DNA from 3 places in the Aneurinibacillus uraniidurans genome. Region 2 is predicted to be linked to each of the others. Evidence: riboswitches for the same ligand, from Rfam matches in the RefSeq annotation. Region 2 holds a riboswitch; each other region holds the start of a gene.
What was found. A riboswitch is a leader RNA that binds a small molecule or an ion and turns the genes downstream of it on or off. The one in region 2 is predicted to bind S-adenosylmethionine.
Positions count from the first base shown of each region.

Region 1: another riboswitch for S-adenosylmethionine. It lies ahead of PO771_RS16315 (2,3-diketo-5-methylthiopentyl-1-phosphate enolase); the one in region 2 lies ahead of PO771_RS03130 (sugar ABC transporter substrate-binding protein).
Region 3: another riboswitch for S-adenosylmethionine. It lies ahead of cobA (uroporphyrinogen-III C-methyltransferase); the one in region 2 lies ahead of PO771_RS03130 (sugar ABC transporter substrate-binding protein).

Region 1 is NZ_CP116902.1:3,263,596-3,273,790, forward strand. Features, by position in the region: gene PO771_RS16305 (glutamate synthase-related protein) at 1-337, shown strand, start outside; gene PO771_RS16310 (FUSC family protein) at 513-1,580, shown strand; SAM riboswitch class I at 1,648-1,770, shown strand; gene PO771_RS16315 (2,3-diketo-5-methylthiopentyl-1-phosphate enolase) at 1,862-3,055, shown strand; gene PO771_RS16320 (MtnX-like HAD-IB family phosphatase) at 3,057-3,734, shown strand; gene PO771_RS16325 (methylthioribulose 1-phosphate dehydratase) at 3,731-4,378, shown strand; gene PO771_RS16330 (1,2-dihydroxy-3-keto-5-methylthiopentene dioxygenase) at 4,410-4,943, shown strand; gene PO771_RS16335 (multicopper oxidase family protein) at 5,024-6,535, opposite strand; gene PO771_RS16340 (helix-turn-helix transcriptional regulator) at 6,769-6,963, shown strand; gene PO771_RS16345 (DUF6442 family protein) at 6,975-7,382, shown strand; gene PO771_RS16350 (glutamine--tRNA ligase/YqeY domain fusion protein) at 7,462-9,132, opposite strand; gene PO771_RS16355 (ABC transporter ATP-binding protein) at 9,232-10,195, opposite strand, start outside.
Region 2 is NZ_CP116902.1:604,053-614,247, reverse strand. Features, by position in the region: gene PO771_RS03150 (TIGR01457 family HAD-type hydrolase) at 280-1,071, opposite strand; gene PO771_RS03145 (methyl-accepting chemotaxis protein) at 1,299-3,020, shown strand; gene PO771_RS03140 (ABC transporter permease) at 3,091-4,077, opposite strand; gene PO771_RS03135 (sugar ABC transporter ATP-binding protein) at 4,074-5,582, opposite strand; gene PO771_RS03130 (sugar ABC transporter substrate-binding protein) at 5,661-6,722, opposite strand; SAM riboswitch class I at 6,812-6,920, opposite strand; SAM riboswitch class I at 7,428-7,534, shown strand; gene mtnK (S-methyl-5-thioribose kinase) at 7,606-8,823, shown strand; gene PO771_RS03120 (DMT family transporter) at 8,842-9,774, opposite strand; gene PO771_RS03115 (MerR family transcriptional regulator) at 9,771-10,175, opposite strand.
Region 3 is NZ_CP116902.1:3,291,709-3,301,903, reverse strand. Features, by position in the region: gene PO771_RS16505 (methyl-accepting chemotaxis protein) at 1-20, opposite strand, end outside; gene PO771_RS16500 (hypothetical protein) at 188-451, opposite strand; gene PO771_RS16495 (sigma-54 interaction domain-containing protein) at 453-2,108, opposite strand; gene PO771_RS16490 (aldehyde dehydrogenase family protein) at 2,159-3,595, opposite strand; gene gabT (4-aminobutyrate--2-oxoglutarate transaminase) at 3,623-4,978, opposite strand; SAM riboswitch class I at 5,208-5,315, shown strand; gene cobA (uroporphyrinogen-III C-methyltransferase) at 5,429-6,271, shown strand; gene PO771_RS16475 (nitrite/sulfite reductase) at 6,289-7,908, shown strand; gene PO771_RS16470 (DUF3906 family protein) at 7,950-8,153, shown strand; gene PO771_RS16465 (sulfate permease) at 8,153-9,232, shown strand; gene PO771_RS16460 (phosphoadenylyl-sulfate reductase) at 9,235-9,942, shown strand; gene sat (sulfate adenylyltransferase) at 9,963-10,195, shown strand, end outside.

The DNA.
Region 1 (10,195 bases), 1.2 Mb from region 2:
TGGCCGCGCACTCGTAATGGGTGATCCAGGTCCATGGATGTGCTCTGGTATGACTGGCGGTACTGTATACCTTCGCATCCAGCCAGAATTAGGCCTCGACGAAGCAGCCATTAAACGTCGTCTGGCTAAAGCGGCTAAAGTAACGATCCAGCCGCTGAATGCAAAAGGCCAAGAAGACGTAGCTTACTTGCTTGGCGAATATATCGCAGAGCTTGAAGCAAGCGGACAGCCAGAAAAAGCAGCAGACATCGCACGCCTGCTTGCAAATGCAAGCGAGCACTTTATGATGCTGACGCCAGTGAAAGAACAGGCTGATCCATCGATTGCTACTGAATAATTGTGTTTCCTTTTCACCTGCACAGCTCCCAACTTGCAGTGTGAGTTACCACCTTTACCGGCAGCCGCTCTCTCCCAGGAGCGGTTGCCTTTGTTTTTTCATCTAAATAAACTCCTTACTTCTATCCATATTTCGTGGTACTATACATTATTAGACAACTATATAGGGAGGATCTATGCGAGTCGGAGCCCGTATTATCAAAACAGCCATTGCCCTCATCGTCGCTCTGTTCGTCTGCAACTGGTTCGAACTAAAGCCACCAGCCCTTGCTGCAATTGCTGCTACGCTCAGTATTCAGCCGACACTGTACCGCACCTGGAAGCAATTACGTGAACAGTTAGAAGCAAATGCAATCGGAGCTGTGCTCGGTGTGGCTGCTGCGTATTATCTAGGGTCAGAACCGATCATTGTCGGTGTCGTCGTCATGATCGTCATTCTGATTAATTTACGCTTAAAACTCGAAGAGAGTCTTGTTCTTAGTATCGTAACGGTTGTATCTGTTATGGAGACACAGACAGGCAACGATTTGATGTTTGCCTGGAACCGTTTTTCTCTAACTGTCATCGGGATTTTCTCTGCGGCACTCGTGAATGCCGTATTCTTGCCACCTCGCTATGAGAAGCGCCTGCTTGACGAGGTAACAAAACTAAGTGAGAAATTCTCCTTGCTTATGCGAACACTGATCCATAATGAAATGGAAGAAAAAGCGTTCCGGACGGAAAAAATCAAGATTAAAACAGGATTTAAAAGCGTAGAAACACTATATGACTTATACACAGAAGAAGTAACTCGCTTCCGCAAAGTTACATATTCTAGCAGCAAAAAACTGGTCATATTCCGACAGATGCTGGTCGTACTCTATAAGGAAATGGATATGCTTCGCACCTTTGAACGGCATATTTATTCTTCCTTCGAGACGGATCATCATTTGTTCCCACTCATCCAGAAACAGATTGAAGAATTAACTACGTATCACCAGGACATTCTCATGCTGTATGAGGGAGTACTCAAGCCGCGTGATACCGGTCAGATGCCAGAGCCCATTTATGAAGAAAACCAACGTCTCCTGCATGAATTCATGTCCCTCTATCCAAAAGTTAAACATACACCTGAGGAAGAAGATGACGGACACTGGCTCCATTTGTTCCCGGTCGTATCCGAGATGCTCGAGTATGCCAATCAACTCGAACATTTAAACAAGCTTGTATACGCGTATCACACACATACCGGGGAAGAAAATTAAAAAAGATAGTTGACACATTATTCTTTACCACTTAGAATTTGAAATATAATTTCAAATCGTACGAAAACGCTTATCGCGAGAAGGCTGAGGGACTGGCCCTATGACGCCCGGCAACCTGCCAGCTCACCATTCTTGGTGAAAAGGAAAGGTGCTAATTCCTACAGAATGAGTTCATTCTGAAAGATAAGATTGACGCCTTATTTTGTATGTTAGCGCCCTCTTTCTTTCTGAAGGAGGGCGTTTTTTGTATACCATTCCGTGAGAAAGGCTGGTTATAAACTATGAGTGAATTCATTACGGTAACGTATCAGACAGAAGGTAAAGATTTATATAAAAAAGCACAGGGCATCGCGGTCGGTATGACGGTCGGCAGCTGGACTGATCTCCCACTTGCCCGCCAGGAACTGCTCGCACCCTATCTTGGAAGTGTAGCGGATGTTCAGATTGAGCGCGAAGTAAATGGCATCCAGCAAGGAACAATTGCGATCAATTATCCGGCTGGCAACATTACAGCCGATATTCCGGCTCTGCTCACAACCGTGTTCGGCAAACTGTCGATGGATGGAAAAATCAAACTGCTCGATATTGAATTCCCACCTTCCCTGCTTGCTCAATTTCCTGGACCAAAATTCGGCATTACAGGCATCCGAGAGAAACTTGGTGTGTACGATCGTCCACTTCTGATGAGCATCTTTAAATCATGTCTCGGCCTACCGCTTGAAGACCTGGAAACACAGTTCGCCGCGCAAATTGAAGGTGGAGTGGATCTTGTCAAAGACGACGAAATCTTTTTTGTTGATGATCGCGCTCCGCTAAAAGAACGTCTGGCTGCTTATAACCGAATCATCGAACAGGCTGGACGCCCTGTGCTGTACGCAGCCAATCTGACTGGTCCAGTACATGAAATTGTTGACCGTGCCAAATATGCGATTGAGAACGGAGCAAACTGCCTGCTGCTGAATGTGCTGCCATATGGCTTCGAAATTTTGCATCGTCTTGCTGCTGACCCGGATATTACCGTGCCGCTGATGGCGCATCCATCACTTGCAGGTGCTTTCTATCAAGCAGCGGACTACGGCATCGCCTCTCCGCTCCTGCTTGGTAAGCTAAACCGTCTTGCAGGTGCAGACTTCATTCTATATCCATCTCCGTATGGCTCGGTAGCACTCGAACGTGAAGAAGCACTGGCTATCGCTGACCACGCCCGGACTAAACAAAGCGCAGGTGCTCCGGCCTTCCCGGTTCCATCTGCTGGCATTCACCCGGGTCTTGTGCCGCAACTATATGAAGATTTCGGCACAGATGTCATCATTAATGCAGGCGGCGGTGTACATGGTCATCCGAATGGAGCGGCTGACGGTGGTCGAGCGTTCCGTGCTGCCATCGACGCAGTCGTAAATGGGCAGACATTGCGAGAAGCAGCTGCAAATAACGCTCCGCTTGCAGTTGCGCTCGATAAGTGGGGTGGCGCATAACATGAGTAAAAAAATTGTGATCTTTTGCGACTTTGACGGCACGATTACTGAGAAAGACAACATTATTGATATCATGGCTGAATTCGCTCCGCCAGAATGGAAAAGTATCGTAGATGATATGTTTGCTAAAAAACAAAGTCTGCGTGCTGGCGTCCATGCGCTTTTCGCTCTGATCTCCAGTGAGAAGCGTCAGGAGATGACTGACTTCGTATTACAGCGCGCCGTCGTTCGACCTGGTTTCGGAGAATTCGTCGACTTCTGTCATACGCATGAAATCGAACTGCTTGTGACAAGCAACGGCATCGACTTCTTCATTGAACCGATTCTTGCTCCGTATGCAGATCGTATTCCGAAAATTTATTGCAATAAGGCAGACTTCACAGGCGAATATGTTAACATCATCTATCCATATACATGTGATGAGCACTGTGATGTGGACTGCGGCATGTGTAAAACAACTGTGAATCGCAGCTATCGTAGCGATGACTATTTCAAAGTCGTGATCGGAGACAGCATTACCGACCTAGAAGGGGCAAAAATTGCTGATGCGGTGATCGCTCGTGCGTATCTGGAAGAAAAGTGCGAAGAGCTTGGTATTGCATACGACCGCTTTGCTGATTTTTATGACTGTATCGACGCACTGAAACGACTTCACGTAAAAACGGAGGGAGCATCATGAGCACATTCACACATGAAGCCCGCCAACTTGCATTTCAACAGTTGGATCAGGCCAAACTTACCTTCGCCGCCCGAGGCTGGTTCCCCGGTACAAGTGGCAATCTATCAGTCAAAATCAGCTCTTCTCCCCTGCTAGTTGCCGTAACAGCCAGCGGAAAGGATAAAACCCTCTCGACGCCAAATGATTACCTTGTCGTCGATGCTGAAAACAAGCCGTACGAAACGACGTCGCTTAAACCGTCGGCTGAAACACAAATTCATACCGCAATCTATCGTAACATTCCGAAAGCAGGAGCTGTATTCCATGTTCATACGATTGCAAACAATCTCATCTCTGAGCTATACGGCGATGTCGGCTATGTAACCTTGCGTGATCAGGAGCTGATCAAAGGTCTCGGAATTTGGGAAGAAGGTGCCGAGATTCGCATCCCGATCGTCGAAAACTATGCGGATATCCCAAAACTTGCGAATGCTGTGGAAAATGTTCTCGATCCACGCATCCCTGGAGTCTTAATTCGCAACCATGGCATTTATGCCTGGGGCGGCAATGACTTCGAAGCAAAACGTCACCTTGAATCATTTGAATTTTTGTTCTCGTATCATCTTCAGTGGCTGCAAGTGCGCCACTTAGCCGTACAGGCATAATCCTATTACTTTTATACAGGGGGTAGTAACGATGGCATACATTACATTCCGTGATACACAGGAGCAAATCGTAAAAGGACACGAAGTTGCTCAGTATCTGCAAACACAAGATGTTATTTATGAAAATTGGGGTGTGGAGCGTCTAACTGGTGAACTGAAAGAAAACTACACGCTCACTGATGAACAAAAACAACAAATCATCGAATCATTCCGCCCAGAAATCGCTGAACTGAGCGCACGCCGTGGCTATCAAACCGAAGACATTATCGTGCTTTCTGATGCTACTCCGAACCTTGATGCCCTCCTCGATAAATTTAAAGCCGAGCATCATCATACAGACGACGAAGTACGCTTCTGCGTGGATGGGCACGGCATCTTTACACTGAAAGCTACGGATGGTCGCTACTTCGATGTTGTCATGGAGCCAGGCGATCTGATTTCGGTTCCAGCCTATGCACGTCACTGGTTCACGCTATGCGACGACCGTAAAATCAAATGTATCCGAATTTTCGTTACACCAGCAGGCTGGGAAGCGATCTATGAGGAGCCGAGCACTCAAGCATAACATTTGTACAACAAAAAAACAGGAGGATTCTTCTTTACGAAGAGCCCTCCTGTTTTCATTTCCTCAATAGAATTCTCATCTTAATCCGGGAAGTTACCCGATTTTCCGCCGACACGATATGGAGTACTGACCCCTTCATAGTTCATCATCGTACTCATGCCGTATGTGGCATGCGGCAGGTTGTGGCAGTGCAACATCCATAGACCTGGATTTTCCGCTTTGAGCATAATTTCATACGTTTCACCCGGACGTACGAGGATATTATCCATATACAACGGGCTTCCGCTGATTGGCTTCCCGTTCCGGGTTAATACTTTGAATGCATGGCCATGTAGATGCATCGGATGGTCAAGCTTACTCGGATTGCGGAATGTCATTTTAACTACATCGCCTTTTCTCACCATCAGATGCGGAATGTCCATACCCGCCTTCCCGTTGATTGTATACACAAGCTTCGGATTGCCGTTCTCATCTTTTACGATCGCATCTCCTAGCGTCATATCATACGAGCGGGTGGGCTTGATTGTGGAGAGCGCATCGGCTTTTGGTTTTCCATATGCATAAATATCAACCACCGGGTATGAGGCAATCTTCTCCGCAGGAGGTCCTGCATTTCCCTCACCACTACCAAAATTCATGCGCAGCAACTGCCGCGCTTTCTCTTCCGTATCTCCGCTTACGACTTGTACAGACCCACTAGCTGGCATGCGAAACAAGAAGTCCATTCGCTGGCCTGCACCAATGGCAACCAGCTTATTTTCAATTTTGGTTGGTTCATTCAAGTCGAACCCATCAATGGAAAGAAGCTGATACGGAGCACCAACGACTGTCATGTTATGTGTGAAATTATCGGCATTGATGAGACGAACACGAACCATTTCACCTGGCTTCGCCGCAAATGTCTGAACTTTTTCTTTTCCATCTACCATGTAGTACGTATCTAAAAGCTTTAGCAGCATGACCGCATAATCACGGTCATATTTCCTTTCTTTTGGCTCGATGATTAACTTGCCTGCCAACCCTTTTTTTGCCTGTTCAGCACTATACTGATGCGAATGATACCAGAATGTTCCGGCACGTTGCGCGACAAACTCGTATGTGTAACTCTCTCCTTGCTTCACTGCATCCTGTGTAATGCCTGCTACCCCATCCTGAGAGCATGGAAGTTCTACACCATGCCAGTGAATCGCTGTTGATTCTTTCATTTCATTTTTCAGATGAACGCGAACACGATCCCCCACCTGTACACGTAACTCCGGTCCAGGAACTGTGCCATTGTACGTCATCACTTCTACTTTTTCACCGGAAGCAAGCTGAATGGTCTTTGTCTGCGCGACCAGTGTAAATTCTTTTATCGGACGCTTCACGGTATCCGGCACAAATTCTGTACACGGTGTAACGTGCTCCATCCCTTCATGCTCTCCACTCTCTGAATGTGCTGACGCGTGTGTACCCGACATGTCCATGCCTTCTTCTGGCATTCCACCGGACTTGGCTGTGTACATGTACATCCAGTATCCACCGACAGCAATCAGGACAGCACATAAAGCAGCGCCTAGCCACATGCGTGTTGTGCTGCTGAATCGTTTCATTTTACCTATACCCCCCAGACCATATATACTCGTCATTCTATGGAATTGGCTAGAATAGGTCAAGTTATAATCCTGTGAACACTGTTTCCAGGCTACTTTCTTCTATGTTCTTCATATCCTAAAACAAAGTGTGTTCTTGACCATTTAGATTTTTGTAAAAAGTTTTTGACATTATTTATCGTTTACTTCTATAATGGGAATGTAAAAAGTTTTTTACATAAGGGTGGTGAACAATGGAGAACCACATTCGTGAACTTCGCAAAGCAAAAGGAATCTCACAAGATGAGTTAGCGCGACTTTGCAGCGTCTCTCGCCAAACCATTAACGCAATTGAAAACAATAAGTATGACCCGACGCTAAAACTAGCTTTTGAATTGGCTCATACACTCGCCGTGACAGTCGATGATTTATTTATTCCAGAAAGATAAGGAGCAACCTAATGACTACTGCACAAAAAAAGCTCATTATTACTGTGCTTTGGCTATCCGTCATTGCCGTTTGTGGCCATATTATTTATACATATCTTATGAAACAAACAATAAATCCGTATGGCATTTTCGCTCTCAGTATTTTCATCGCTTCTTTGTTTGAATTTCATACTTTTGGTCGCACAAGCTACTTGAGGAGTCATTACGATAATGAGCCTAGAGATGAGCTAGAAGAACACATTGTGAAGACAAGCAGCAAGATCGGATACTTTGCTTTGATGGTTATTCTTTTACTTATTTATGGAATTTCAGAGTTTAAAAACGAAAATACCGCTAATTTGCCTTTGATGCTTGCACTTTGTGCTTCTATTGTTACATTGCCCATCATTCAATTCATCGTCGCACAGAAGTATAAGTAACCTGGACTCATAATTACAACAAGAAGAAGCTGTCCTTTATCATGCAGGACAGCTTCTTCCTTTTTGCTTGATATTCTTATTATTTCTTCGGCAATTTAAAAGAGCTCTTCAGCGATACGATCAGATTGAATACAAGGTTGTCTGCTGTCGTATCTTTCGGGTCAACATTGAAATAACCGTGGCGGAAGAATTGGAACTTATCATGTGCTCTCACATCTTTCATGTTCGGCTCCACAAATCCTTGTACCACTTCAAGCGAGTTCGGATTGACGTTCTCCAAGAACGACTTCTCCTCATCTTCCTGTTCATCGAGAATAAGCGGCTCGTATAGACGGAATTCAGCCGGGACAGCCTGTGTCGCTTCTACCCAGTGAATCGTACCTTTCACTTTACGAGCATTAAAATCTGATCCGCTTTTTGTTTCCGGGTCGTATGTGCAATGCAGTTCCACTACATTGCCATTCTCGTCCTTAACGAAGTCGTTACACTTAATAAAGTATGCATGCTTCAGGCGCACCTCATTTCCAGGGAACAGGCGGTGGTATTTGCTCGGTGGCACTTCCATGAAATCATCTTGCTCGACATAAATCTCACGGGAGAATGGAATCTGACGAATACCCATCTCTGGATTTTCCGGGTTGATCTCCGCATCCAGCATCTCAACCTGTCCTTCTGGATAGTTCGTGATGACCACTTTAAGCGGACGGAGTACACCCATCGTACGCGGTGCTTTAAGTTTCAAGTCTTCACGAATGAAATGCTCAAGCAATTTTTCATCTACTGTACTGTTGCTGCGAGCGACACCAATCTCCCGGCAGAATGTGCGAATCGCTTCCGGCGTATACCCGCGACGGCGCAGACCCGAAATCGTTGGCATGCGCGGGTCGTCCCAGCCATCAACATGCTTCTCGTCTACGAGAAGTTTAAGTTTACGCTTGCTCATTACCGTATTCGTCACGTTTAAACGGGCAAATTCGTACTGACGCGGGCGAGCTTCCATCTCGCATTCTTCGATAACCCAGTCATACAATGGACGGTGGTCTTCGAATTCCAGCGTACAGATCGAATGCGTTACACCTTCAATCGCATCTTCAAGTGGGTGCGCGAAATCATACATCGGATAGATGCACCATTTATCGCCTGTATTATGATGTTCCGCATGAGAAATACGGTACAGAACCGGGTCACGCATGTTCATATTCGGAGAACTCATATCGATTTTGGCACGAAGCACTTTCTCGCCGTCTTTGAATTCGCCTTTACGCATCCGCTCGAACAAATCAAGATTTTCTTCCACAGTACGATTGCGATACGGGCTCTCTTTACCTGGCTCTGTCAGCGTGCCACGCATTTCACGCATTTGCTCTGGTGTAAGCTCACATACGTACGCTTTCCCTTTTTTGATCAGCAGCACTGCACGATTATACATTTCTTCGAAGTAGTCAGAAGCAAAGAACATGCCGTCCCATTCAAAACCGAGCCACTTCACATCTTCCTTAATCGATTCCACATATTCTACATCTTCTTTCAGCGGGTTCGTATCATCAAAGCGCAAATTCGTTTTGCCCTTGAATTCATCAGCCAGCTCAAAGTTTAGGCAGATAGACTTAGCGTGTCCGATATGTAAATAGCCGTTTGGCTCCGGCGGAAAGCGAGTTACAACCGTATCGACCTTACCTGATTTCAGGTCGTCGGTGACAATGTTCTTAATAAAATTCGATGTCCCTGGATTCGTTTCCAATTGAATCACCTTTCTCCATACAATGTAAAATAACATACGTTTTTTTATCTATCATAGCGTCTACGCTATAAGACTTCAACCATATGAGAAAAGATACAGCAAGCTGTATTAACTCTCATCTAGATTTTGTACCGTGAACAACTTATAGTACGCTCCTTGCAGCGCCATAAGCTCCGCATGAGTTCCCTGCTCGCGGATTTGTCCGTTTTCGATCAACACAATTGTATCAGCATGTGTAATCGTAGATAAGCGATGTGCCACAATAAAGGTTGTGCGATTATGAGCAAGCTGTTCAAGTGCCTGCTGGATAAGATGCTCGGATTCGAGGTCGAGTGCAGACGTCGCTTCATCGAGAATAAGAATGCGTGGATTTTTGAGAAACACACGCGCAATCGCGATGCGCTGCTTCTGCCCACCGGACAGCTTAACACCGCGCTCCCCAATCTCCGTATCGTAGCCGTCTGAGAGCTCCATAATGAAATCATGCGCATTGGCTGCTTTAGCAGCTGCGATGACTTCCTCCTCGCTTGCCTCCGGGTTGCCCATCAGAATGTTTTGGCGGATTGAATCACTAAACAAAATATTATCCTGAAGGACCATCCCAATCTGGCTGCGCAGGCTCTTCATCGTTACATCTCGTACATCATATTCATCAATCCGAATGCTACCGCTCTCTACATCATAGAAGCGTGGAATCAGACTGATCAGCGATGATTTCCCTCCACCGCTCATCCCGACAAGCGCCACTGTTTTTCCCGGCTCTACGGTCAAGTTGACACCGCGCAGCACATCTTCCCCCTCAGCCGTATAACGGAAGCGTACATCGTCGAACTCTACCCGACCATCAATGCGCGGCAATTCACGTGCCCTCGGCTTATCGGTAACATCATACTTCTCATCGAAAAACTCAAATACACGATCCATCGATGCATACGCCTGCGTCATGGTAGTTGAGGCATTCACCAGACGACGAAGCGGTGCATACAGTCGATCTAAGTACGCATAGAACGCGACCAGTTCTCCGACGGTCAGCGTTCCGTTCACAACTCGATAGCTTGCTACCATAATGACA
Region 2 (10,195 bases):
AGAATTGAAAAAAATAGAATATCCCGGAACAACGTCAAAACTAAAATAAACAAAGTATGTACACCTTCCTTATGACTAGCAGCTATGAAAATTCTTATAGATAATCCGATTTTCTCTGTATTTTTTAGCACCTTCTTTATACCATGATAATATACCTATTATATTTTGACTACATTATACACGTTATTACTGAACAAATTCTAAACATTAGGTATTGTAGTAGATAAAAAAAGCCTGACATATTCCACTATAAGCAGGCATGTCAGGCTTTTATTTGATTTATACAGTCCATTCCGTTAAAGATTGTATCGTGTACGTCGGCTTCACTCGCGAAGTCTCGATATGCTCCGCCCGGCTAAATCCTGTGTACACAAGCAGCGTATCTACACCACCATTTTCTCCACAAGCGATGTCTGTTTCAAGATTATCTCCTACCATAATTACATCTTCTGCCGCAAGACCTAGACGCTCAAGGGCCAGCTTGATGATCGTTTCTTCTGGCTTGCCAACATAGAGTGGCTGCTGATTTGTTGCATATGCGATCGATGCTGTCAGCGCACCATTGCCTGGCACAAGCCCCTCTTCTGTAGGAATTGCCCGATCACAATTTGTGGATAGGAAACGTGCACCACCATAGATCGCAAGTGTCGCCTGCTTCATCTTCTCATACGAAAAACTGCGATCAATGCCAACAACCACATAATCAGCAGGAGCTTTATCTGTAACCGCAATCCCCTTCTCTGCAAGCGCGGTGCAAAGTCCTGTTTCGCCAATCGCAAGAACAGCTGCCTGGCGCTGTTCTTGTCGCTCATCTTCCATTTTACGAATCGTTTCTGCTACCGCCATACTTGATGTGAAAAACTGCTCCGGTTTTGTAGGAATGCCCATTTTTTGTACTTTATCTGCAAGCTGCTGTGGCGTCATCGAAGAATTATTCGTCACGTACAAATACGGAATGCCCTGAACGGTCAGCCGCGCAATGAAATCGATCGCTTCAGGGATTACCTCTCCCCCTCGATAAATTGTGCCATCTAAGTCTAATAAATAGCCCTTATATGTACGTTGCTGCATAACGTCACTCTCCATCCTTACCTGTTTCGTTTCATAATACCACAAAAAAAATCACAGCCATCACCCTTGCTGCTACATCTTTCCCAGTAAATCTGAATATACGTAAGGGGGTAGTTTTCTTTCCGTAAATCCTATTGTTTATTTCTGGTTCATGTCTTATGATTACATAGATATCAAAAGTAATTATTTACCACAGATAATAGAGATAGCCTATCAGGGGGATGAGAATGGGACTTATCAAGAAGATTTCGTTGTTAGCCGCCGTTATCATGGCACTGCTTATCGGAGTTAATACGCTGTTTTTATTTACGAATATGAGCACAACGGTAGAAAAGTCCATTGCGAAATTTACGATCCAGACAGCAATCAATGCCGCTTCTTTCGTAGATGAAGATGAGTATAAAGCGTTTGTAGCTCATCCGACAGAAGACGAACGATACTGGCGATTACGGAATCGGTTAAATGATGTACGGAAAAAAATCGGAGCCTTATACGTTTATACCGTAAAGCTAGATGAGCAAAATAAAGTGCGAATTCTAGTAGACGGCCAGCCAAGAAATTCAGATAGTGCCTCCCCCATTAACGAAGAGGTAACCGTAACAGCCCCGGAACAAATCTCTCCTGTCCTTCAAGGAAAAGCCAGCAGTACCCCATTAATTACCGACCCAAAGTACGGAACATATCTTTCTGCTTTTGTACCAATTAAAGATAAAAGCGGAACAGTAATCGGTGTGCTAGGCGTAGATATAAAAGCCGGTGCGGTCAGCGAAATTAATAGCGAAGTGATGCGTGAAAACATGCCCATTATCGCTTGCATCAATGTATCGATCCTCATCCTTGGTCTCCTCGTGTTTTTTATTGCCCTGCGCCGCAGTTTTCGTCCGCTTGCAACCCTAACAAACATGACCGAACAGCTCGCTTCTGCCGAAGGAGATTTAACAATAAAACTGCCCATAAAGAGCCGGGATGAGCTTGGCAAACTATCAGCAGCCTTTAATGACATGATGGCAAAAGTCCGCACGATTATTATAGACGTCCGCAAAGCATCTAAGCAGGTAGCAACTTCAGCCAATCATTTGGCCAACTCCGCTGTACAGACAGGCGAAGTATCTCATCAAGTGTCGGCTACGATTCAGGAAGTCGCAGAAGAAGCAAACATACAGGCGGAGAAGACAACTTTCGTCCATACATCGATGAATGACATGAAACAACAAATAAGCGAAGGCTATACGCAAGCGGAAAATACTTTACAGCATGCTACTTTATCTACTACCGCAGCATATGAAGGACAGACAGCCATTCATGAGGCAATGAAGCACTTACAGACCGTTACTAAAACTGTATCCTCTGCTACCGAATCCATTCAAAACTTAGGAAAACGCTCTGCAGAAATCGATAAAATTGTCACTGTTATTACGGATATCTCGAATCAGACAAATCTACTGGCCTTAAATGCAGCGATTGAAGCGGCACGAGCTGGTGAACACGGAAAAGGATTTGCCGTTGTCGCAGATGAAGTACGCAGTCTAGCAGAAGAATCGAAAAAATCAGCTGAACAAATTACACATCTGATTCAGGATATTCAAACCGAAACAATCGTAACAACCCACGCTATGGAAAACGGTCTTACAGCCGTAAAACAACAAGTTCACATCATCGAACAAGGAGGACAGTCTCTAGATAACATTGTACGAATGGCGCAGCAAACCGAAGCAGAGACAACCTCCCTTAAGAATGTACTGGTACATATTAAAGGGAATATCGAGAACATGTACAGAGCGGTCGATGAAATTGCCCGGATCACTACAATGAATGTAACTGCCTCCGAACAAGTAGCTACCTGTTCAGAAGAGCAGGCAGCTAGTGTAGAAGAAATGACCGCGAGTGCGAGAGAACTATCTACACTTGCAGAAAGCCTGGAACAAAACTTAAAAAAATTTACGGTATAGAAAAACAGATGAAAAAAAACAGGGCAATCTCATAAGCTACTGAGACTGTCCTGTCTTTTTCGTCTACTCGCTACACTTTTTTGCGATACACATGAATATACGTAATCGACAGCGCAAATACGAGTACAAGCCCTTTGATAATATCAAATGCGTAATACGGCAGATTCAACATCGTCAGACCGTTCAATAGAAGCCCAATCAACACTGCTCCAAAAAACGTTCCGATCACATTCGGCTTCCCCGCTCCCAATACAGAAAATCCAACGAATGCTGCTGCCACCGATTCCATTAAAAGTGGAGATCCGGCATCAATCTGACCGGAACCAACTCGTGCCGTAAACAAAATGCCTCCGAGTGCAGCAAACACACCGGACAACACATACGCTGCAAGTCGCACTTTATTAACCGAAATCCCACTCAGGCGTGCCGCTTCCTGATTGCCCCCGGTAATATAGAGCACACGACCCGCACGTGTATACGTCAGAAATACGTGTACAGTGAAAACCGCGATCAGCATGATCACAACTGGCACGGGAACACCTACAATTTTTCCCTGGCCAATCCAGAGAAAAGATTGACTCAGCACACCTGGTGCAACCGAGCCATCCGGCAATGGCATATTGTTATAGATCGAGAAGCCCTGGCTGTATGTTTTATGCAAGCCTGCAATGATATACAGCATGCCCAATGTCGCTAACAGATCCGGAATACGGATTTTCACGATGAGGAAAGCATTGATCAGTCCGACGAGTGCACCTAATGCGAGCGGAATCAGAATAACCAGTATGAGCGGTAGCTGATACCATACCATTAATGATGCCGTAACCATTGTAACGAGCGACACCGTTGAACCAACTGATAGATCGAATCCATCCACAATGAGCGAGAACGTGACACCAATCGCTACCAGTGTTGTAATGGAAATCGAGCGTAAAATATCAGTCAAGTTGTCATACGTAAGAAAATTCGGGTTAACGATGCTAAAAAACACAAGCACCGCCACAATAACAAGAATAGCCCCATACTTATACGAAAAATCCAGTACTTTATTCATCAGTCCGTTCCTCCACTTGCATACAGTAAAATCGTCTCTGGTGTAACGTCTTGCCCCACTAGCTCTTTGACAATGCGTCCATCACACATAACGAGCACGCGATCTGAGATGCCAACAATCTCTGCGATTTCACAGGAGAAGTACACAATCCCTTTTCCCGCCTGTGCGAGCTTGCCAATCAGGTTGAAAATATCACGTTTGGCCCCAATATCGACTCCTTTAGTCGGCTCATCGAACAAAAACACATCGGCATCTGTCGCCAGCCATTTACCAATCACGACTTTTTGCTGGTTGCCACCGCTTAAAAATCCCACGGTTTCTTCTTCATGCGGCGTTTTAATTCCAAGGTCAGTAATCATCGCCTGGGCATGTGCTTTTTCCCGACTTCGCTGAACGAATCCGCTTCGACTAAACGCTTTAAGCACGGGTAGCGTGAGATTCGTCCGTACACTCTCCGTTACAAGAATGCCTTCTTTGCGTCGCTCTTCTGGTACGAGCACGATACCGGCTTTTACTGCATCCGCCGGTTCGCGCAGGCGCACGGCATTGCCGCGCAACAAAATCTCTCCTCCATCCGCTGCATCTGCACCGAATAAGAGACGGGATAATTCTGTTTTACCGGCACCCACTAATCCGACAACCCCCACAATTTCGCCGCTTCGCACCGTAAAATCTACTCCGCGTACCCTGGTACCTCGACGCAGTTCTCGCACATCAAGTAACGTCTCACCAATGACCGTCTTCACTTTTGGGTATTCTTCGGTAAAGGATGCACCGAGCATCGCTTCGACAATTTCTGGAATGTCAATATCCGTTTTTGCCTTCGTCCAAATATGGCAGCCATCGCGCATAACGGTAACGGTGTCACATATCTGCATAATTTCTGGAAGACGGTGTGAGATGAAAATACAAGCAACATCCTCGTCTTTCAATTGATTCATAATCCGGAACAGACGCTCTGCCTCCTCAATGCTTAAAGGGGCTGTTGGCTCGTCGAAAATCACGCATTTCGCCTGTTGTGACACCGCTCGAGCAATAAGGACAATCTGTTTCTCCGAAAGCGTTAACTCCTCCACCTTCTTACGCACCGGAATCTCGTAGCCAATCCTACGTAAAATGTCGTCCGCCTCTTTATACATGGAGCCCCAGTTCAGAAAACGACGTCTGCCACGTTCTGGTCCTCGGTCGAGTAAAATATTTTCCGCCACGGTCAGTGATGGAACGAGCGCTGTATCTACTTCCTGATACACACAGTGGATGCCCTGTGCCTTAGCATCTGCCGGGCTGCTAATTGATAGCGTCTGTCCATCGAGTTCAATCATCCCGCCATCTGTCTGATACGCGCCGGAAAGTATTTTCATCAGTGTACTTTTTCCTGCTCCATTTGCGCCGAGCAGCGCATGAATGTGACCAGCCTGTACGGTCAGGCTAACGCCCTGAAGTGCTGGCACGCCGGAAAACGATTTTGTAATGTCTGTCATGATAAGACGTGCTGCCTGCTGTGCCATCTTGTCTCCCCCTTGCTGGTTCTCGGATAAGGAATGTGCCCCACCTGCTTGATAAAAGTAGGCAGGGCCTCCCCTAGCTTATTTTTTCATCCAGTCTGCTATGCCTTGCGTGCTGTTGCCCCACGCTTTGATATGCTGACTCAGTTGATCGGTTGTTACTTTTTCTTTCGGAAGTTCTTCACGATTAACTACTACCGGGTTTAGCACCACATTATCCGGTGTTTTATCGCCATGAATTTTTTGTGCCGCATATCGCACTTGTACACGTCCGATGTCTTTCGGGTCTACCGCTGCTGATGTTACCCATGGACCATTCGGATTTTGGATCATCTGTAGATCTTCGTCGCTCATGTCGATGCCGTATACTTTAATGTCCGTACGTCCAGCTTGCTCGATCGCACGAGTTGCACCTTTTGCGAATTCATCCCACGCTGCCCATACTGCGGTGATCTCACCTTTGTTCGGGTATTTTTTCAGAATCGCTTCCATCTGTGCCTGTGTATCCAGTGCTGTGTTTTGTGTTGCCGCACCGAATGTGGCTACTTCTTTGATACCAGGGTTGCTAGCCATAAATTCTTTGTAAGCAGCCTGACGACGTTCCATCGGTGCGTAGCCCGCTACCCAGATTTTTACGATGTTAGCTTTGCCACCTGCATCTTTTGCGAGTTTATCCAGCGTTAATTTTGTCAGTTGCTTATCGTCTTGCTGCAGAACCGTTACGCCCGGAGCTTTAACGTCGGCATCGAATACGACAACCGGAATGTGTTTGGCAACAGCATTTTGTACCCCATTTAGCAGAGCGGCAGGTGTACCGTGGTCAATCAAAATCGCATCAAACTTCTGGTTAATGGCTGCATCCAGATTAGAAGACATACGTCCAAGATCGTTATCCGCTGCAAACACCGTTACCTGTCCGCCGAATTTTTCAGCTTCTGTTTTGACCCCACTAATGTACTGAGAAGAAAAGGTACCGAGATTTTGCTGCATAACAAGCGCGATCCGCTTTCCTGCAAGTGGCCCTGTTGCGGCTTCTTTCTTTTCACCTGTTCCGCCAGCCGGTTGTTGGCCGCATCCTGCTGCGAACGCTGCCAGTAGCGTAATCAGCAGAACGGCAATGAGTTGTTTTGTCTTTGTTACCATGCTCATACTCCCCTTTTTACTTGTGATAAATATAAAAGGCCTCTCTTTGGTACACAAAGAGAGGCCCCCACTTATAAAGCATCGGTAGCCTCTCATCTCCCAGGATTACTCCTGCAGGAATTAGCACCTTGCCTGTGCGAACACAGGCAGGTTGCCGGGCATCATCGGGCCAGTCCCTCCGCCTTCTCTCGATGAGAGTCAAAATCGAATTGCGTATGTGATTTGTTGGAACTAATCATAGCGCCTACCAAATTATTCTGTCAACAAGTTTTTTCACAAACTTTTAAAGCAGTGCTTGGAATTCTTGAGCCTGTATAAAGTGTGGCGGCGGGTATGGGAGAAGGAATGAGCAACGCGTAAAAGCGTTCATTGCTCATTCCTTCTCCCATACCGGCATAGCTTTATATAACTCAAAACCAAGCACATCTCTTGATCTTCTAGCTTTTTATTCTTTCACAAAGTAAAACGCAGAGAGAAAAAGTTTCGTTGGTAGAGGGGATGGCAAAAGAGAACGAACCCGTCCTTTTGTTTTCCCTACCCAGCTTTTTCTCCAGTAGAGCGAATCAGGATGGCAACCCCAGCGTTTATCCCCTCTGAGTTTTTACCATCCCCTCCGCCACCACCAAGCTTTTTTACTCTCACTTTTTTCACTCTCGCGTATTTTCACTCTTGACAAATAATTCGTACGACTGTTACATTTGGATTGACTTATCACGAGATGGTCGAGGGACGGGCCCGATGACACCCGGCAACCTGCTGCATGAACAGTAAGGTGCCAACTCCCGCAGAACAACGGTTCTGAAAGATAAGGATGCACACACATGTACACGTCCCTCTTTCTAACCAAGAGGGGCGTTTTTTGTTTAGAGAGGAGATTGAACTTATGTCCACATACCGTATGCTTACTGAACAAGAAGCAGTAGAATACGCGCGCAACATCCCCGGCTTGTTCCCAGCCGATGCAAAGCTTACAAGCCGTGAAATTGGGGATGGAAACCTAAACTTCGTATTCCATATCCAGGATGAGGTTTCAAACAAAAGCATTATTTTCAAGCAGGCTCTTCCGTATGCACGTGTCGTCGGAGAATCGTGGCCGCTCACACTTGACCGTGCCCGTATCGAAAGCGAAGCATTAATTCTCCAAGATGAGCTATGTCCTGGTTTCGTGCCGAAAGTGTACCACTATGACATCGAAATGGCCCTTACCGTAATGGAAGATTTGTCTGCATACGAAATTATGCGCAAAGGGCTTGTTGCTCGCAAGTATTATCGGAATTTTGCAAATCATATTGGTACTTTTCTGGCGCGCACCTTGTTCCTAACGTCTGATCTGGCATTGCATCCGTACGAGAAGAAACAACGTGTTGTCTCCTTCTCTAATCCTGAATTATGCAAAATTACGGAAGACCTCGTGTTTACCGATCCGTATTACGATGCAGCAACGAACAGCTTCAATCCGCTTATTCGTGAACAAGCAGAAGCACTCTGGCATGATGACGCATTGAAACTGGAAGTCGCAAAGCTGAAAGAAGGCTTTCTCACGCGCACGCAGGCACTGCTGCATGGTGATCTGCATACAGGAAGCATCATGGTAACAGAAGAAGACACGAAAGTTATCGACCCGGAGTTTGCCTACTACGGTCCAATGGGCTTCGATATCGGTGCAGTCATTGCTAACCTGCTGCTGAACTATGTGGCACAGGAAGGTCATGCCACTAATGTGCAGGAACGTGAATCATACCAGGCGTATCTGCTTGATACGATTACAGACATATGGACTACATTTGAAGCAGAATTCCGTACACTGTGGGCCGAAAAAGCGATCGAATCAAGTGCCGCTGTCCCAAGCTATGTGGATGATTATGTGCGTCGACTTCTGCAAGATACACTTGGTTATGCGGGCTGCAAAACGATCCGCCGCATCGTCGGCCTCGCCCATGTATGGGACATTGAAAGCATTGAAGATCCGACTGTACGCGCTCACTCGGAAAAGCTCGCCATCGCCATTGGACGAGAGCTCATCTTAAGACGTGAATCGATTTCATCCATTGAGGAAATCAGAGATCTTGTTACTGATACGCAGGTTATGTTTTCTTTGTAAAAAATCCGTATCCCTAGATTAGACCGTACAATCTGATTTAGGGATATTTTGCATCGGTTTTCTTTGCGAAGCGATCTGAGTTATACCAGATGCATACAGCACACCAGCAATGACAAGTGCTGATCCGATTATTTGTACGCCTGTTACTGCCATCCCAAGTACCAGGGAAATGCACAAGGTAACGACCGGAACAAGATTGAAGAACAAGGCAGCTCGACTAATGCCAATGCGTGCCGCCCCTTCATTCCACCAGATATATCCGAGTACACTCATACCTAGCGCCATAAAAACAATCGCGGCCCACGCTGTCAGGGGGATAGACGAAATCGGTACCGGGGCCGATGTTCGACTAGCTATAAACATAAGCATTATGGCTCCAATTGTCATCGTATATGCGGTAGTTTGTAGAGACGTGCTGTCCCGGACAAATCCCTTTCCGATAATACCGTATAAGGCCCAGCATATATTTCCCGCCATGATCAGCATATCTCCCGCAGAAAAATGCAAGTGACGAATCGCATCCCAGGAACCGCCTGTAATAACAAGAAATACGCCAATAAACGCCAGAATCCCGCCTACTTTTTGTTGTGTAGAAGCAGGTTCCTTCAACAGTATACGAGCCAGAAGCATGGTCACGAGTGGATTGGTTGCCATGATAAGTGCTCCATTGATAGGTGAGGTCTGTTCCATGCCGAGAAAAAACAGTGTGTTAAAGCCGAAAACCCCTGTTATTCCCATGAAAAGATATGCTCCAGCATTTTTCCGAATGGTATACCCTGATAGTTTTTCTTTGTCGATCAACAAAAGCAGCATACTACCTGCTGCTAGACCGAAGCGCCAGCCTGCCGCGCCAGCAGCTGAGAAATACTGCATCACATAGGGGGCTAGATGAAAAGTAGCTCCTGTCATAAGCGAGAAGCCGAACAGTTTTAAATAAATGCTACCTTTCATTTCGCCGCCTCCCTTTTTGTCAGAAGCATCGTTTCATACACGCTTAACTTCTCCTCCGTAAACTGAATCACCGTCTGGATCTCTTCTACCTGCGCTTTCATTTTTGCTATGTGACGGGATAGAATATCCTTTCTTCGAGTGATGCGCGGAAGTAGACTCTCGTCTGGTTCCGCAAGTAAATTTCGAATGCACCCATCTTCCGTAAACTCCATCATATCTTCCAATGACATGCCTGTATTTTTTAGTGACCGCAAAAACTGAAGGAACTGTATATCAGACTCTGTATACATCCGCACCCCGCTTTTCCGTACCGGAGAATCGATAAGACCAATCCTTTCATAATAACGAAGTGTGTGCACGCTCCACCCTGTTTGCTCTGCTACCTGACCGATTGTATACATGTTCTTCCTCCTAGGTATGT
Region 3 (10,195 bases), 1.2 Mb from region 2:
TTAATGCTTGAAAACTTCATAAAACTCCCCCTTATATAATAACTAAATTTTCTGTCTAATTAAATTATAGCATAAGTTATGGGTATAAAGTAGTGACAATAAAGTAAAAGCACCGGGATTCCCCGGTGCTTTTATAATCGGCAATTATTCGTTTATCATGAACCGGAATGTATCCGCCCGGTGATGATTATGGTTCTACAATATCATGAAAGGTTATTTCTAACTCAACATCATTTTCCACAGAATCATCAAACATAAGAGTGGGCTGATCAGATGTCCGAACGGTCATAATCTGTTCAAGAGAGTTCCGATCCCGACCGGGTGGAATCTCTTGATACAACCATGGATGTATCGCAAGGATAATCTGAATAATGGAGCCGACCGTATGGGAGCGGTCTACATGTATGTCCATCGTTTCCGATGCTTGTTTCCCGTGTATTGTGACGCGCATCTTATAGTTCCTTTACGTATTTATTCACTTTTCGTACCGCACTGGACTGACTAATGCCCAGCAGCTCGGCGAGTTCATACGTACTGCGACATGTCTCATACGCTCGCCGCACAATCTGGCCTTCGTACCAGTCAAGCTGCTCTTTCAACGGCAGGGTGGCTACCGGAGCAAGTGGCTCTTCGTTGCGTTCATCGGCTAAGGCACCTGAGATATGTGCCGCTGTTAGTTCATCCTCGTCGACAGTGACGACCAGGCGCTCAAGAAAATTACGCAGCTCCCGAATGTTTCCCTGCCAGGATGCTCGCCTAAGTTCTTCAGCACCTGTGTGAGTAAGACGCTTGGCGATGCCGTATTGCTCCTTGAATTCGTTTAGGAAGCTTAAGGCTAGCGGGACAATGTCTTCCCGTCGTTCACGCAGCGGGGGAACTGTGATCGGAATCACATTTAACCGATAGTAGAGATCGCTGCGGAACGTCTTGGCCTCCACTTTTTGTTTTAAATCCTGATTCGTAGCGGCGATAATACGTACGTCTACATGAACAGGGGTCGTTCCTCCAACGCGGAAAAACTTTCGTTCCTGCAGGGCGGTAAGCAGCTTAGCCTGTACAGTTAATGGCAGTTCTCCGATTTCGTCAAGAAACAGTGTACCCCCGTTTGCCGCCTCAAACAATCCTTTTTTGCCTTTCTGCAGTGCGCCCGAGAATGCACCGGACTCATAGCCGAACAGTTCGGATTCAATGAGTGATTCCGGTAGGGCACTGCAGTTGATTGAAAGAAGTGGTGCGGTTCGGCGTGCACTCAAGTTATGCAGATAGTGAACAAGATGTGTTTTACCGACACCGGATTCACCTAGCAGAAGAATCGTGCTGTCTACTCGCGCCACTTTTTCTACCTTGGCTAGAATTTTCAACATCGCTGGACTGCGTACGGTTAGTGTCATGCCAACCGACGCTTCCTGGTTGTGTAGTGCTTCCTCGTAACTTTCGACCCTCTCTTGCAGCTGGTCTAGCTGTTCACGCAGGTGCAAAAGCTCGGTAATGTCACGCGAGTTACTAACGACACGAATGACTTCACCGTCTGATGAAAATACCGGCGTTGCGGTAACCAGCAATTTCCGTCCGTTCTGGGTCTCTTGAATGAGGTTAATACGCTCTCGTTTCTTGATAACATCAAGGGTTGCAGAGCGTGAAAAAATACCGTCCGCGACAAGTTCGTTTACATGTCGGCCAATAATATCCTCGGCCGTAAGTCCATAATTACGTTCGCACGCACTGTTAACCCGAACAGTGTAGCCTGCACCATCCGTTACGAAAATCTCGTCATACGAAGCATCGAATACGCTTTGTAACTCAGCATATAAATGTGCGTATTCTTCTGATTCATGTAAGATTTTTGCTTCATGTGGAAATACGACCCATACAGAAGTGTGAGTTTCAGCAGAAACTCGCCCTTCCCAGAGATATCCATCCAGTGCAAACTGCGTATCACCATGTGCCAGACGGCGATGGATATGCCCGGCAAGCGTATCCACCGTCCAGCCATTCATCAGATACCATTCCTTGATCCGATCATTGTACTGAAGGACATCCTGGTTAAGGTGACAAAATCCTAGAGCGAATTGGTCAAGAAATGGTGCAGGGTCAAACTTTGTTGTCATGAGACGTCTCCTTTATGTGCAGGGCGCCGTCATTGACAAGCGCTTCGCGATTAGCGGTTGCGGTTAAAGCAGATCAGCTTCATTTCGGTCATTTCTTCTGTTGCATATTTAATGCCTTCGCGTCCCATTCCACTTTCTTTTACACCGCCATATGGCATTTGGTCAACGCGGAAAGTAGGGAAGTCGTTAATCATTACGCCGCCTACTTCAAGACGATCCGATGCATAGAAAGCACGTTCGATATCATTCGTATAGAAGCCAGCTTGCAATCCGAAACGGGAATCGTTCACTGCATCGATTGCTTCATCTAGCTCATCATATGGGCTGATGACAACAACCGGTGCAAAAGTTTCCTGGCAGCTTACTTTAGCATGAGGTGGAACATCGACGATAGTGGTTGGCTTCACGATGTTGCCTTCTGTACCGCCTGTTAGCACGCGTGCGCCAAGTTTTTTAGCTTCCTCTACCCATTCAGCAATCCGGTCTACGTCGCGTTGTGAGATCAGTGCAGAGATGTCTGTGCTCTCATCAAGCGGGTCGCCGATGCGAAGGTTGTTTGTTTCCGCTACGAACTTTTCGACAAAGCCATCATACAGTGAACGATGTACGTAGATGCGCTGCAGGGAAATACACACCTGTCCCATGAATGTAAAGGCACCTGTTACAGTACGTTTCACAATGCGATCGATATCATAGCCTTCGTCGATAATGAGACCGGAGTTCGAACCGAGCTCAAGCACAACGCGTTTTAGGCCCGCTTTTTGGCGAATTAGTGTACCGACTTCTGGACTGCCTGTGAACGTAACGAGCTTCACACGTGGGTCAATTGTCAGCTCATCGCCTACTTCGCTACCTGGTCCAGGAATGACCTGGAGAGCACCTGCTGGCAGACCTGCCTCTTCAAACAAATCCGCGATGAAGTAAGAAGACAGCGGAGTTTGATCGGCTGGTTTTAAAACAACAACGTTACCGGCTGCGAATGCAGGTCCAAGCTTATGTGCAACCAGATTGAACGGGAAGTTAAATGGTGTAATCGCACCGACGATACCAAGTGGTTCACGAACGGTATACGCTACACGATTTTCCCCCATAGCAGATGCATCAAGTGGAATGGTTTCGCCATGCAGGCGGCGTGCTTCGTCTGCTGCAAACTGATACGTTTCGATTGTACGAGCAATTTCACCACGTGCAACAGTAATAGGTTTTGCGGCTTCCAGACAAAGAATGCGTGCAGCTTCTTCTTTGCGCTCAGCGAGCAGACGGGATACTTCCTGAAGAATGGCAGCGCGACGGTGAGCCGGCATTTTTGCCATTACTTTTGCTGCTTCTGCTGCATGGTCGATCGCTTTTTTCATGTCCGCGCGCGTTCCAACGGCCACGTCAGCAACGACCTCCCCAGTATGTGGGGAGCGGAGCTGTTTGTAGGAAGAGGCTTCTTGCTTTTGGCCTGCAAGATACAGGTGTTTCTTTTCTACGTTTTGAGTCATGATTTAGGCTCCTTTTCGTCTGATCGATTAGCGAGTTTGTAGCGCGGACACAGCGGCTTCGAGTGATTCTTCGATGATATCGAGACCTTCTTCGAGCTGCTCATCTGTGATCACGATTGGCATTAATACGCGAAGCACATTGCCAAACAGACCAGCGTTTAATGTAATAAGTCCACGTTTGTTAGCTTCAGCAACGAGATGAGTGACAACGTCTTTGTTTGGTTCGCGTGTTGCACGGTCCGTAACAAATTCAATGGCACACATCGAGCCGAGGCCACGCACATCTCCAATTATATCGTATTTCTCAGCAAGACGGTTGAAGCGATCCATAACTTTAGCGCCAACTGCGTTAGAACGTGCATTCAAGTCGTGCTTTTCAATCATATCAAGTACAGCCAGTGCTGCGCGGCAACCGAGTGGGCTTCCTGCGTATGTGCCGCCGAGTTCGCCTGGGTTTGCTGCGTCCATGATTTCTTTGCGACCGATAACACCACTGATTGGTAGACCTGCACCTAATGATTTAGAGATCGTCATCAGATCTGGTACAACATCGAAATGATCAATCGCGAATGTTTTACCTGTACGGCAGAAGCCAGTTTGAATTTCATCGGCTACGAATAACATGCCGTGCTCTTTACAAATTTTTGCTACGCCTTGTACGAATTTTTTAGATGGAACGACGAAGCCGCCTTCACCTTGTACAGGCTCCATTACAACGGCTGCAACCATTTCTGGTGCAACGTCGCCTTTCAGGAATGTTTTGAATTCGTCGAGGATGTATGTGTCATAATCTTCCTCTGTCATGCCTTCTGGACGACGGTAGGAGTAGTGGTATGGTGCTTTATAGATTTCAGATGCGAACGGACCGAATTCGTATTTGTACGGTTTTACTTTGCTTGTCATGGACATGGTCAGCAGTGTACGACCGTGGAAACCGCGTGAGAATACGATAACAGCCGGGCGTTTTGTATATTTACGAGCGATTTTAACCGCGTTTTCTACTGCTTCTGCGCCACTGTTAAGGAACATAACTTGTTTGTCATGATCTCCTGGTGCAAGTTTTGCCAGGCGTTCTGCGAGTTCGATGTATGGTTCGTACATCATTACGTTGAAGCCTGTGTGAATGTATTTATCAACTTGATCATGCAGGGCTTCAACTACCTCTGGTGCACAGTGACCAACGTTAATTGTACCGATTGCGCCTGCGAAATCGATGAATGTGTTGCCGTCTACGTCAGTAAGGAGTGCGCCTTCCGCGCGTTCTACAAATGTAGGAATGCCATAGCTAACGCCTTTTGGAACGTACTGTAGGCGACGGTTGAGAAGCTCTTGTGCTTTTGGGCCTGGCACTGGTGTTTTTACATTGGCAAATTTATAAGACATGGGTAAGGACCTCCTATATGTGTAATTGCAATATAAAACTATGCAATAATGATGCCAAACTTAAAAAAGAAGAAAAACAAAGAGTTTTCACGCAAAAAACGCAGATTTTAAGTCTAATATGACTTAAATATTATCAATTATGAATTAAATAAAAGTCTTGATGTTTCTAAAAAGTGCGTATATAATCAGATTCAATTATAAAACCAACTAAACGAATACGAATTCTTCTTTCTTATCCAGAGAGGCAGAGGGACTGGCCCGATGATGCCTCGGCAACCATTAAACCGCAGTGGTTTGAACGGTGCCAATTCCAGTAGCGTACGCTTGAAGATGAGGAAGAAGGGAACGCCATTATGGTGATTACGCCCTTCTTCTCTTACGAGGAAGGGCTTTTTGTACGTTATAAGCTGATTAATCTCATAAAAATACTTGAAGAATTGAGGGAGACAGATGCGGAAAGGAAAAGTATATCTGGTAGGAGCTGGCCCTGGAGATCCAAAGTTAATCACGGTACGAGGTGCAGAGTTGATTAGAGAGGCAGATGTGATTGTATATGACCGACTCGTCCATCCTCATCTGCTGACATATGCACGGGACGGAGCCGAGCTTGTGTACTGTGGAAAATTATCAGGCAATCACAGTATGCCGCAGGAGCAGATCAATCAGGAACTGGTGCGTTATGCACAAGCAGGCCGACAAGTCGTACGACTGAAGGGAGGAGATCCGTTCGTATTCGGGCGAGGGGGAGAAGAGGCGGAAGCTTGTGTAGAAGCAAACATTTCGTTTGAAGTTGTTCCGGGTGTGACAGCAGGCATTGCTGCTCCGGCATATGCAGGTATTCCGGTGACACATCGGGAGCATGGCTCATCGTTTGCTATCGTCACCGGTCATGCAAAAGCAGGAAAGTCGCCAACGATTGAGTGGGAAAAGCTGGCGACAGCGGTTGATACGCTCGTTTTTTATATGGGAGTAGGGAATCTGCCGGAGATTGTAAACGCATTGGTGTTTCATGGCCGTAGGGATGATACCCCCGTGGCACTGGTTCGCTGGGGGACATATATCGATCAGCAGGATACGCTCGTTGGCACGCTTGCGACCATTGTGGATGATGTGAAGCGCACGGGCTTTACATCCCCGGCCATTATTATCGTGGGTGATGTAGTCAAACTACGTGAGAAGTTGGCTTGGTTCGAATCGAAGCAGCACATCGTTCGCAATAGTAGTAGCGGGCAGGGGCTGATACGCCGCCTGCCGCAAGTCGCAGCCGCAGCTGGCTCGGCACATATTCAATAGAAGAAAGGGAGATGACGATGGGATACACACCAGTATGGGAAGCGAATAAGGAGAAGCTGAACAAGATGGAACTTGTGAAGCTTCAAAAAGATGGCTTGGATATTATTGAGGATATCCGAAACAACTTTTCCAAAAATGGATTTGACTCCATTCCAGCAGAAGACATGGATTTGTTTAAATGGGCAGGGGTTTATCAGCAGAAGCCAAAAAGCGATGGGTACTTCATGATGCGGGTCCGAATTCCATCTGGCATTTTGTCTGCGGAGCAGGCGCGTACGCTTGCAGGCATTGCCCGTGATTATGGACGTGATCTCGTTGATATCACAACGCGGCAGGCGATCCAGTTTCACTGGCTGACAGTAGAGCAGTTACCGGACATTTTTGACCGACTGGCGGCGGTTGGGTTGTCTTCCTTTGAAGCATGTGGAGACTGTCCGCGGACGATTGTCGGCAATCCGCTGGCAGGAATCGATCCGTATGAGTTGATTGATACAACAACGCTTGTACAGCAGTTGAGTGATACATTCCTTGGGAATCGTGATTTCTCGAATCTGCCGCGTAAATATAAGATTTCTATTTCATCTAATGTGTACAATGCAGGTCACGCTGAAATTAATGACCTGGCGTTTACTCCGGCTTCGAAAGTGATCGATGGGGAAGAAGTGATCGGCTTTCATATTTGGGTCGGCGGTGGATTGTCAGCACGCCCGTATTTGGCACAAAAGCTGGACGCCTTTATCCGTCCAGAGGAAGTGGTCAACGTATCGGTTGCGGTTACGGAAGTTTTCCGTGACTATGGCTACCGTGAGAAGCGCCATCATGCGCGACTTAAGTTTCTTGTCGCAGATTGGGGAGCTGAGAAATTCCTGTCTGTATTGAAAGAGAAAACAGGTGAGCTGGAAACAGCCGGAGACGACCGGACAATCGGCTGGAATGCAGGGTATTTCACAGGTGTTCACAAACAGCGTCAGGAAGGGCTGAACTATGTTGGACTTTCCGTTCCGGTTGGCCGTCTGGATGCAAATGAATTAGAAGAACTGGCACGTCTGGCAGATGAGTACGGTAACGGCTCGCTTCGCACATGTAATTCCCAGAACATTGTGCTTACAGATATTCCGGATGCGAATGTGGCGGCACTTTTGGAAGAACGTGCACTTGAGCGTCTAACTCCGGAACCGAAGCAGTTCACAGCCTTTGCGGTTTCTTGTACGGGCAACGAGTTTTGTAATCTTGCACTTGTGGAGACGAAAGAAAGAATGCGTCAGCTTGCTTCCTTCCTGGATGAAAACATTGAGCTGGATGAACCGATCCGTATGCATATGATCGGCTGCCCGAATTCCTGCGGTCAACGGAATATTGCTGATATTGGATTCCAGGGTGCGCTGGTGAAGACAGACGATGGTATGCAGGCGGCGTTCGATGTTTTTGTTGGCGGTACATTAGGGCTGGAAGCTAAGTTTAATGAGAAGCTAAAAGGACGTATTCTGGCGGATAAATTGCCGCATGTCGTCTTACAGCTTGTAGCGTTCTATAAAGAAGAGAAGCAGGATGGGGAAAGTTTCTTCCATTTCGCGCAGCGAGTTGGAACGCAAACCTTCTCCGAGCGAGTAGAAGCTGTGCTTCAGCAGCTGGCGTAACCTGATCGGGTAGCGCGGATGGTGAAAAAGGGGGAAGAACCGTGTTTCTGTACAAATTTGAAGTAATCTTTGAGGATCGAACAACAGCGGGGCTTGTCATCCTGCATGAAAATGAAGAAAAGGCATTTCAAAGTGCACAGAATGAGCTAGAGCGCTACTTTATTCCGAACAAGCCAGTGGCAGAGCTTGCGATTATTGAGAAGAAACTAGCAGGGCCGGGACGCGGCTACGTGGTGGAAGCATAATGCTTACGTATATTGCTATCGGAGTCGGACTGTTTTTTGCTATGAACATCGGAGCGAGCGGAACCGCCGCTTCGATGGGCGCTGCGTATGGTGGTGGGGCGATTCGGAATAAGCGTCTGGCGATGGTGATTGTGGCCGTAGCTGCGCTGTTAGGTGCCGTGATTGGCGGCGGAGAAGTGGTGAAGACGATTGGCGGCGGCATCGTTCCGACCCATCTGCTTAGTGTGCAGACGGTGATCGTAATTCTTGCGTCGGCTACGCTAACGCTGTTTTTCGCCAATATGATGGGAATACCGCTCTCGACTAGTGAAGTAACGGTTGGCTCGATTGTAGGAGTTGGGCTTGCTTATCGGGAGGTGTTCGTCGCCAAGCTAGCGGTTATCATTTCGTTCTGGATTCTCGTTCCAATCGTAGCATTTGGGATTGCCTTTACACTTGGCAAGCTGATTGGGCGAGCGGAGCAGAAGTGGCCGGCTTTGCAGGGGCAGGGAAGCTGGCGGCGTTGGCTTAGTTATCTGCTGGTAACAGGTGGTGCGGTTGAAGCATTCTCAGCCGGGATGAACAATGTAGCGAATGCCGTCGGTCCGCTTGTCGGTGCCAAAATTATGACGACGGAAGCAGGTATCTGGATTGGTGGCCTGTTCGTAGCATTGGGAGCAATTTTGCTCGGTGGAAAAGTACTGGAGACGAACGGCAAGAAAATTACATCGCTCTCTCTTCTTCAAGGAAGTGTCGTCTCGTTCACAGGTGGACTGCTGGTTATTATTGCGTCTGTATTTGGTATTCCAGTGCCGCTTGTCCAGGCAACGACGTGCGCTATTCTTGGTGTTGGCACGGCGGAGAATGGATTCCGTCTATGGCAGAAAAATGTGATCCGCCAGATTATCAAGGTATGGGTCGTGTCCCCTGTGACATCGCTTGTCGTATCGTATGCGATGGTAAATCTGCTATTACAGCCGAATCCATACGTGCTGATCGTAATCGTAAGCGTATTTGTGGCTACGATTGGGTTGCTCAGTCTGTCCCGTACCATCCGACAGGAGAAAAGTGCTGTTCATGATCAGGGAGGGGGAATTTGAGAATGAGTGTATCGTATGAAACGCTTACGGAGGAGCAGTATAAGGAGCTGAATGATCAGCTTCAAAGCAAAGACGCACTTGATGTTTTGAAATGGGCATATGGGCAGTTCCAGGATGATCTGGTGTATGCCTGTAGCTTCGGTGCAGAAGGAATGGTGCTGATTGACCTGATCAGCCGGGTTAAACCGGATGCGCGTATTGTGTTCCTTGATACGAATCTTCATTTTGCTGAAACGTATGACGTGATTGCAGAAGTGCGGGCGAAGTATCCGAAGCTGCAGATTGAAATGAAGCAGCCGGATCTGACCCTTGCTGAGCAGGAAGAACAGCATGGAGCTGAATTGTGGAAGAGCAGCCCTGATGTGTGCTGTCGTCTGCGCAAGATTAAACCGTTAGAAGACGTGCTGACAGGTGCTATCGCCTGGCTGTCCGGTTTGCGCCGCGAGCAGTCACCGACACGGGCAAACACACAGTTTATTAATCAGGATCATCGCTTTCATTCTGTTAAGATCTGCCCATTGATTCATTGGACATGGGAAGACGTATGGAACTATATTCGATTATATGAGCTTCCGTACAACAAATTGCACGATCAAAATTACCCGAGCATCGGATGCGCTCCGTGTACGCAACAAGTAGAAGGCAGGGGAGACTCCCGCGATGGACGTTGGAGCGGCACAGGCAAGACCGAATGCGGATTGCATTTATAAAGGAAGAAGGAGCGGAGAATATGAGCACAAGTCAACCACATGGAGGTCAACTGATAAACCGAGTTGATCTTTCTTACAACACAACAGCCATTACACAAGAAATTGAACTGGATGCATTTGCGCTATCTGATCTGGAATTGTTGGCAATCGGAGCTTTCAGCCCGCTAACAGGCTTTCTGAACAAAGCCGATTATGAGCGAGTTGTGCAGGAGATGCGCTTAGCGGACGGAACGGTGTGGAGCATACCGATCAC